Natranaerobius thermophilus JW/NM-WN-LF: one gene and its partner. The protein of the gene in region 1 interacts with the protein of each later gene in a pairwise test. Links are inferred from orthologs where the notes say so. Each region holds a gene or a part of one and is shown on either strand. Other genes may lie near its edges.

What was found. Proteins that work in one complex are often made in the same cells at the same time.
Region 2: the proteins of NTHER_RS12345 (region 1) and NTHER_RS00825 interact in binary tests that used the Escherichia coli proteins (3 or more experiments, as listed by UniProt). The link is inferred for Natranaerobius thermophilus JW/NM-WN-LF from one-to-one orthologs.

The regions. Positions count from the first base shown.
Region 1 is NC_010718.1:2,606,764-2,610,794, reverse strand. Bases 364-3,148 are described here. They hold NTHER_RS12345 (sulfurtransferase TusA family protein), read left to right. Parts: upstream 364-1,536; coding sequence 1,537-1,761; downstream 1,762-3,148. Other genes in these bases: NTHER_RS15390 (stalk domain-containing protein), read right to left, coding at 1,987-3,148; yedE (YedE family putative selenium transporter), read left to right, coding at 418-1,512. Outside these bases: more of NTHER_RS15390, read right to left, coding at 3,149-3,351; NTHER_RS12335 (hypothetical protein), read left to right, coding at 3,600-3,893; NTHER_RS12330 (SDR family NAD(P)-dependent oxidoreductase), read right to left, coding at 3,995-4,031. UniProt on the Escherichia coli protein: Involved in thiosulfate metabolism.
Region 2 is NC_010718.1:168,129-172,418, reverse strand. What follows is about bases 581-3,624. They hold NTHER_RS00825 (ATP-dependent Clp protease ATP-binding subunit), read right to left. Parts: upstream 3,303-3,624; coding sequence 858-3,302; downstream 581-857. Other genes in these bases: NTHER_RS00820 (protein arginine kinase), read right to left, coding at 3,333-3,624; NTHER_RS00830 (3'-5' exoribonuclease YhaM family protein), read right to left, coding at 581-730. In the rest of the region: more of NTHER_RS00830, read right to left, coding at 1-580; more of NTHER_RS00820, read right to left, coding at 3,625-4,290. UniProt on the Escherichia coli protein: Part of a stress-induced multi-chaperone system, it is involved in the recovery of the cell from heat-induced damage, in cooperation with DnaK, DnaJ and GrpE. Acts before DnaK, in the processing of protein aggregates.

The sequences.
Region 1 (4,031 bases):
GAAGGAGGTGAGTAGAATGCGAATGTTAGTTGAAGGCACTGAATTAGAACACGGTACAGAATGTTTTATTAATTGTGAAGAACATTGTGGTGATTGTGATGAGAAATGTTTTGATCTTTGTGCGATATTTATGTAAAGGAGCTCAACTTCTGGCGGGCCAAAAAGAGAAGCGTTGAATGTTGATAACTCTAGAGTTCAATTTTATTTAAAAATTTAAGTGAACCTCTCATGACTAAAGTCACGAGAATGCGTGGCGACTGGTTCAAACCGGGTTGTATAAAAAGACCCGGTCTTAATTATGTTTTCATATATAAACAAAAGCTATAATTTAAATAATAAGTATCAATAAACACAATTTCAATTATAATCAGCTATCAATTAAAATAGTAACTGGAAGATATTTCTTTCACAAACTTTTTGAGAGGAGGGATTAATATTAACGAGAAGAGGATTATTATAATTACAGGAATAGTTTTCGGCCTTTTGGGTGGAGGTTTGGTGTTACTAGGTAATCCAGATAACATGGGTTTTTGTATCGCCTGTTTTTTAAGGGATATCGCTGGTAGTTTAGGGATGCATCAGGCTTCTGTAGTACAGTACATACGCCCGGAAGTAATTGGATTAATACTTGGTGCTTTTATTATTTCTAAGGCTAATGGAGAATTTCGTCCAACAGCGGGATCAGCTACTGCTACTAGGTTTTTATTGGCAGTATTTATCATGTTTGGGGCATTGATTTTCTTAGGATGTCCGCTTAGAATGGTGCTAAGGCTTGCAGGAGGAGACCTAACCAGTTTACCGGCTTTTCTAGGTTTTATTGTGGGCATAATAATAGGAACGGAGTTTTTGAAAAATGGCTTCAATCTGGGCAGGAGTTACAGGCAGAGTTCTTTTGAAGGATACATTGCACCATTAACTTCAGTAGTTCTTTTATTATTACTTATTATGGCACCGGGAGTTCTAATTTTCAGCCAGGAAGGTCCTGGGTCCTTGAGTGCTCCCATTGTAGTGTCATTAATAGCGGGACTGGTTGGTGGAGCTCTAGCCCAGCGTTCTCGTTTGTGTATGGCAGGCGGAATTAGGGATATATATCTAATAAGAGACTTTACTTTATTTACTGGCTTTATATTCATTTTCATAGTGGCATTAGTCTTTAATTTGATTGCAGGGCAATTTCAACTAGGTTTTGAGGGTCAGCCTGTAGCCCATACAGATCACTTACTTAGCTTTTTAGGTATGGCTCTTGTGGGTATTTGTGCAATTCTATTAGGTGGTTGTCCTTTGAGACAGTTGATTTTGGCAGGATCCGGTGACGGTGATGGAGCAGTAGCCGTATTTGGTATGATAGTCGGCGGCGCTTTGGCACACAATTTAGGTGTAGCTGCCAGTCCCGAAGGTGTTAGCACCGAGGGAATAATAACACTGATTATAGGATTTATATTTGTTTTGGTAACCGCGTTTATGAATATGGAGACTATTGGTTTAAGCAGTAGTTCAAAAGTGCGACAATAGGAGAAATTAAAGGAGGCGGTTGTTATGGCTGAGAAAGATGTGAAAACAGTAGATGCTAGAGGGTTTTCTTGTCCCCAGCCCGTGATTAATACTAAAAAAGCTCTTTCAGAAGAATTTGATGAGCTGCAGGTTCTTGTAGACAATAATATCGCCAAAGAAAATGTTTCTAGATTTGTTAATTCCAAAGGGTTTGATGTTAGTGTGGAACAAGATGGTGAAGAGTTTGTATTAAAGATTTCTAAGTCGTAAAAATTTCTAATTCATAAAAGTTTCTGTCTTAAAGACCATAAGAAATAACTGGAAAATATTCGTTTAAAACTACGAATAGAAATCAGAATTATAAAAACACCCTGTTTTGGCTTTTTTAGATTTCTTCGCCTTTCGGCTTGTTGACTTGTTGCCGACAAAAGCAGGGTGTTTTTTATTTTGACGTTTCTCTGTTTATGGAGAGATCGTTGTTCATGAACTCGAGCTCTAATTCCATGGCTCAACATTGGCTTCCCAATTACTGTCTTCGATGGTGATTACTATATTTCCGTGATAATCATTTCTATAAATTTTGGCACCATTATCTTCAAGACGACTTAGGACTTCATCATGGGGGTGATCGTATCTATTATCTTCTCCTACTTGAATCACAGCAGCTTCTGGATCTACTATTTCTAAGAAATCTTCACTGGTACTGGTCTCTGAACCATGGTGTCCAACCTTTAAAATATCACTTGGTAATAATTCTGAGTGATTAGCGATTATTTCTTTTTCTGCAGGGATTTCTGCATCACCGGTTAGTAAGATAGATTGCTTACCGTAGTTGATATTTAGAATTAGGTTTAGATCATGAACTTCCACTTCCTCTGCCTCTCCTTTCCCCTCGGGCGGATAAATGAACTCTGCTTCTAGACAACTTAAATCTAGAGTATCCCCTGTTCTAGCTATCTGAAAGTCCGAATTTTTGTTGGCCAGGTCATAGTATTCTTGATAAGTTTGGGTGTCATGTTCGTATCCACTGTCATAAGTCACATCAACTTCAAAGTTTTTGTATATATCAGTTAATCCTCCTATGTGATCGGCGTGAGGATGAGTTGCAACTACTTTGGCTATTTCATTAATCTCTAATTCTTCAAGATAGGTGACTACAGTTTCCCCTTCCCAGTTTTGACCGGCATCAACTAATATATGGCTGTCACAAGGAGTTTCAATAAAAATCGCATCTCCTTGTCCCACGTCTATAAAATGTGCAATTAGTTCTTCAGATTTAACAGGATCAGAATTTTCTTGTTTATTTTTCTTGTTATTTGTAGCTTCTTTTGCAGTTTCCTTTGGATCGGTAGTATAATCCTGGCTTTTTTCCCGTGCCTTTTGGTATGATTGTACCTTTTCTTTGACTTCTGCAAAGTCACGGTTAAATGCTTTTTCTGGTATATCCAAAACTACTGTATTTGTAGCACTGTTCCACCTGGCTTCAGCTGTGAGCACTTCCTGGGCAAACTCCAAAGGAATGTAGGTCCTGTTTTCTTGTAATATTATTGGATCTGCCAGTTTTCTTTTAGAATTGTTTACAGTGATTTCTTTACTATCGATGGGAAACTCTATGTATTTGTCTTCAAAAGAAATTGAAGTAATTTGTTTTTCGCCATTCCAATTCAATTCTCCACCAAGGGGTTCAAATATAAATCTTGCTGGAATCAAGACTTCGTCAGCTGGTTTAATTGGATTAACTGTTATATTTAAGTCTTGTCCATCTATTTTGAAATCTACTTGTTTAGGGGGTTCTCTCGCTATATGAACAAGATAAAAAATAATTGCTATAACTGTTAAAACGTAAATTAATTTTTTCATAGCCACTCACCCCAGTCATTGCCTAATTGCCTGATAGCCTTGCACAATATTATTAATTTACCATGTTATAATTTCTTTGTGAACCTCTTATGACTAAAGTCACATGAGTGCGTGACGACTTCCTCAATGAGTAATCCTATAGCATTAAAAGTACTCAAGACTTGTCAACATGGATAAGGACTGCATAATTATGACGAAAGCTTGGGCCATGGAGTTAATGGTTTTCCCGTATGGGGGTGATATCCGCAATGACGGAAAACGTTGAAAGATTAAAACAGGAGATTAAACAGCTTGAAAACAGTATAGTGGAGCTAAGAACAGAGCTTCACAATACCAAAAATTTAGTTGAAAAGCATAATCAACTTCGGGAAACTATTGTGGACATGTCTGAAAGAGTTAGAGCCTTAGAAACTTGGATTGAACAGGAAGAAAAAGGGGAAAAAACTAAACATAAAAATAAAGAAATTCAGCAGGAGTGGATTGTAATTTTTATTTCAATGGTGGCGGTATTAATTACATTTATTAACGTGATTTGGGGTTAAAATTTTTGATCAAAAAACAGGTAGGGGGTACTGCTTAAGTCCCCCTACCACTGTCTCTGTTCTGTCTATTTAATAACTTTGTTATACTATTACATCAAATGTTATCTAATAAACATAGATGGATCAGGTTCTATTCCT
Region 2 (4,290 bases), 2.4 Mb from region 1 along the record:
GAAAATACGATAATCTATCAATTTTAGACCTTATCAACTCTTCTCCCAATGCAATATGTCCCAATAGTTTTCCTCTATCAGTCATTTGAAAACTAGGACTATTTAAATCATATTCGTAAATTTTACCTATATCATGGAGTAAGCTCCCTGTAACAAGAAGATCCCAGTTAATTCTATCTTGATACAGCTGATACATTGATGAAACTATTTTGATAACTTCTAAACTGTGTTCCGCCAAGCCCCCCAGATAATTGTGATGCACTTTCTTGCCTGCTGGGGCCTTGAGATATAAACTAAGAAGTTTTTGATCTTCAAATATTGTATTAAGTAGCTCGGTCAAGTATTTATTATTGATATTTTTGATAGTTTTTCGTAATTCTTTTTTAAGCTCTTCACTTCCTATAGAACTGGAGGGGACAAAGGGAGTCAGATCAATATCTTCAGCTATAGCTTCGATTTCATCAATTATTATTTGGACTCCTTTATATTCCTGAGTTTTTCCCTTCACCCAGACAATAGTATCTTCATGCACATAATTAGCTGTCTGTTCAGCCCGTTCCCACAAAACGGCCTTAATGGTGCCAGTATTATCTCGTAAGCGCAGTAACATAAACTTTTCCCCAGTTTTTTTCTGGGTATTAAAATCCATCATCTTTTTTTCAACGACTACAAAAGGAGCATCTATTTTATCTCCAACATTGATATCTTTTACAAATTGTTCTTTTTTCATTAGATTCACCTCCATTGACCTTCCACCATGATTCGACAAAAACTAATACTATTCCTTCAAATAGTCAATAAAAATAAAATAATAAAAAACGGGGCATTTGCCCCGTTTTTTATTAATATTTCATTAGTTACTTCTTTTTAAAGCTTAGTTCATTGTCTTCGGCATCGATAACAACTGTTTCACCGTGGGCAAACTCGCCGCTTAGCATTTTCTCAGATAAGACATCTTCTACTTGCTTTTGAATTACACGGCGTAAAGGACGGGCTCCGTAGGTAGGGTCATAGCCCTGCTCTGCCAAATGTTTTTTAGACTCTTCCGTAAACTCTAAGTTCATGTTAAATTCGGCCATTCTTTCCTTCAATTCTTCTAGCATTAGTTCCACAATGTCAGATAAATGTTCTTTTTCAAGTGCATGGAAAACGATTACTTCATCTACTCGATTTAAAAACTCTGGTCGGAATGAGTTCTTAAGTTCACTCATAACATTATCTTTCATTTCTTTATATGAATCTTCACTGGTTTGAGGTTTGAAACCTACCTTGCTTTCATTTCTAATTAAGTTTGCTCCTACATTGGAGGTCATAATTATAACAGTATTTCTAAAATCTACAGTTCTACCTTTAGCGTCAGTTAAGCGACCATCTTCTAGAACTTGCAACAATGTATTAAAGACTTCTGGATGGGCCTTTTCTATCTCATCAAGTAGAATAACCGAATAAGGGCGGCGACGAACTTTTTCCGTTAGCTGTCCAGATTCTTCGTGGCCTACGTATCCCGGTGGTGACCCTAGTAGTCTCGAAACCGTGTGCTTTTCCATATACTCTGACATATCTAATCTAATCATAGCATCTTCATCGCCAAATAACACATCAGCCAGAGCTCTGGCAAGTTCAGTTTTTCCTACCCCTGTAGGCCCAAGGAATATAAAAGAGCCAATAGGTCTTTTGGGATCTTTTAGACCAGAGCGTGCTCTTCTAATAGCATTTGATACCGACTGGACCGCCTCTTCTTGACCTACAACTCGTTGGTGGAGAGCGTCTTCCATATTCAACAGACGTTCGGTTTCTTCCTGGGCCAAGCGCTTTACAGGTATTCCAGTCCAATCCGACACAATTCTAGCTATATCCTCCTCAGTTACTTGAGCTTCGTCGGACAACTGTTTTTTCTCCCAGCTTTTTTCCATATCTTCTAACTCTTTTTTAATTTCTTGTTCTTTATCCCTTAATTTGGCTGCCTGTTCAAAATCTTGACTTTTAACTGCAGCTTCTTTTTCTTTTTCTATTTCCTCAAGATCTTCTTCCAGTTTCCTCATATCTGGCGGTGCAGTATTAGTTTTAAGTTTAACATTAGAAGCAGCTTCATCAATTAAATCTATAGCTTTGTCAGGTAAATATCTATCAGTAATATACCTGTCTGACATTTTCACACTAGCTTCAATGGCGTCATCTGTTATTTGAACTCTATGATGAGCTTCATAACGATCTCTTAAACCTTTAAGTATTTCAACAGTTGCTTCTTTACTAGGTTCATCAACGGTAACTGGCTGGAAACGACGCTCTAGGGCCGAATCTTTTTCAATATATTTTCGATATTCATCAAGGGTAGTTGCACCTATGCATTGTAGTTCCCCTTTTGCTAGAGCTGGTTTGAGAATATTTGAAGCATCGATAGCTCCCTCAGCGGCACCTGCGCCAATCATAGTGTGGATTTCGTCAATGAAGATAATAACTTCACCACTATCAGTTAATTCATCAATCAATTTACGTAATCTTTCCTCAAACTCACCTCTATATTTTGTTCCTGCAACCACTGCAGACAATTCAAGAGTGACAACTCGTTTGTTTTCGAGTATCTTGGGTACCTCACCTTCAATTATCTTTTGGGCTAAACCTTCAGCAATAGCAGTTTTACCTACTCCTGGTTCACCTATTAAACAAGGATTATTCTTTGTCCTTCTGCTTAATACCTGGATAACCCGTTCAATTTCCTTTTTACGTCCAATCACCGGATCTAGTTTGCCTTCTTCAGCTAGTTTAGTCAGGTCTCTTCCAAAATTATCTAAAGTAGGTGTTTTGTCTCTATTTGCCATTTTGGGATTTTGAGCCTGACCAAAATTGGCTTGACCTTTTGGCTGCTGACTACCACCAATTATTTTTAGCACTTCTTCCCGGGCTTTATCTAAGTCAACACCTAATTCTTGAAGTACCTTAGCGGCTATACCTTCTCCTTCTTTAACTAATCCCAACAATAAGTGCTCGGTTCCTATATAGTTGTGACCCATTCGCCGTGCCTCTTCCATAGATAGTTCAATTACTGTTTTGACCCTGGGTGTATAGCCCACATTTCCACTAACTTGTTCTTCACCCGGTTGTACTAAATTCTCCACAGCTTCTCTAACTTCTTCCAAATCAACTCCTAAGTTCTTGAAGGTCTGGGCAGCAATTCCTTCACCTTCTCTAATAAGACCCAGTAGTAAATGTTCAGTGCCTATATAATTATGATTTAGTCTTTTCGCCTCATCTTGTGATAGAGCCATGACTTTTTGGGCTCTTTGAGTAAATCTAGCAAACATACTATCACCCCGCTTTAAATAGTAATTTCCTTATTCTTGTTTATCTGTATTCATATTTATTCTTTTCTGTATAATTTCCGCTCGTTTGGTATCCCTCTCACCTGATTCTAGTTCCTTACCAGCTATTTTCTGTAAGTTGGCCGGTCTGATTAGAACCATTAGATCATCTAAAATTGTAGCATCTACTTCTTTTAATAAGCCCATATCCACACCTAATCTTACTTGGCTCAATAGATCTAGGGCTTCTTTTGTGGTGACAATTCTAGCATAACTCAACTGCCCAAAGGAACGTCCTGCTTTATCGGCAACTTTTAACTCACTATCTTCTTCTAATTTTTTCCTGGCTTGCTCTTCTTGCTCAACTATTTGTTTCGTAACTCCCAGCAAATTCTCAATCATATCTTGTTCAGATTGTCCCAGGGTTATTTGATTGGATATCTGAAATATGTTTCCAACCACTTCAGACCCTTCACCATATAATCCTCTGACTGCTAGGCCTACTTGCCCTACTGCTGACAAGATTCTGTTAATTTGACCGGTTATAGCTAAAGCTGGTAAATGTAGCATAACTGAAGCCCTCATTCCCGTGCCAACATTGGTAGGGCATGCTGTCATAAAACCCAGTTCTTCGTCAAAGGCGTAATCGACCGATTCTTCAATTAAATCATCAATATGATCAGCCATTTCAAAGGCTTTCTCTAGTTGTAATCCAGGAAACAGGCACTGAATTCTAATATGATCCTCTTCATTGAGCATAATGCTAATGTCTTCATCCTGGCTGAGAATTACAGCACTATTTCTATCTTCTTTTGCAAGTAACGGACTGATTAAATGTTTTTCAACCATAACTTGTTTGTCAATGGAACTTAAATCTTTCATCTTAATAGTTTTCGGTCGTCCTAAGCCACTTTCTCCTCTTTTTAAACTTTCCTGAACTGAATTTATTACTTGTTCTGTTTCTTCATCACCTGCTAAGGAGGGGAACGGT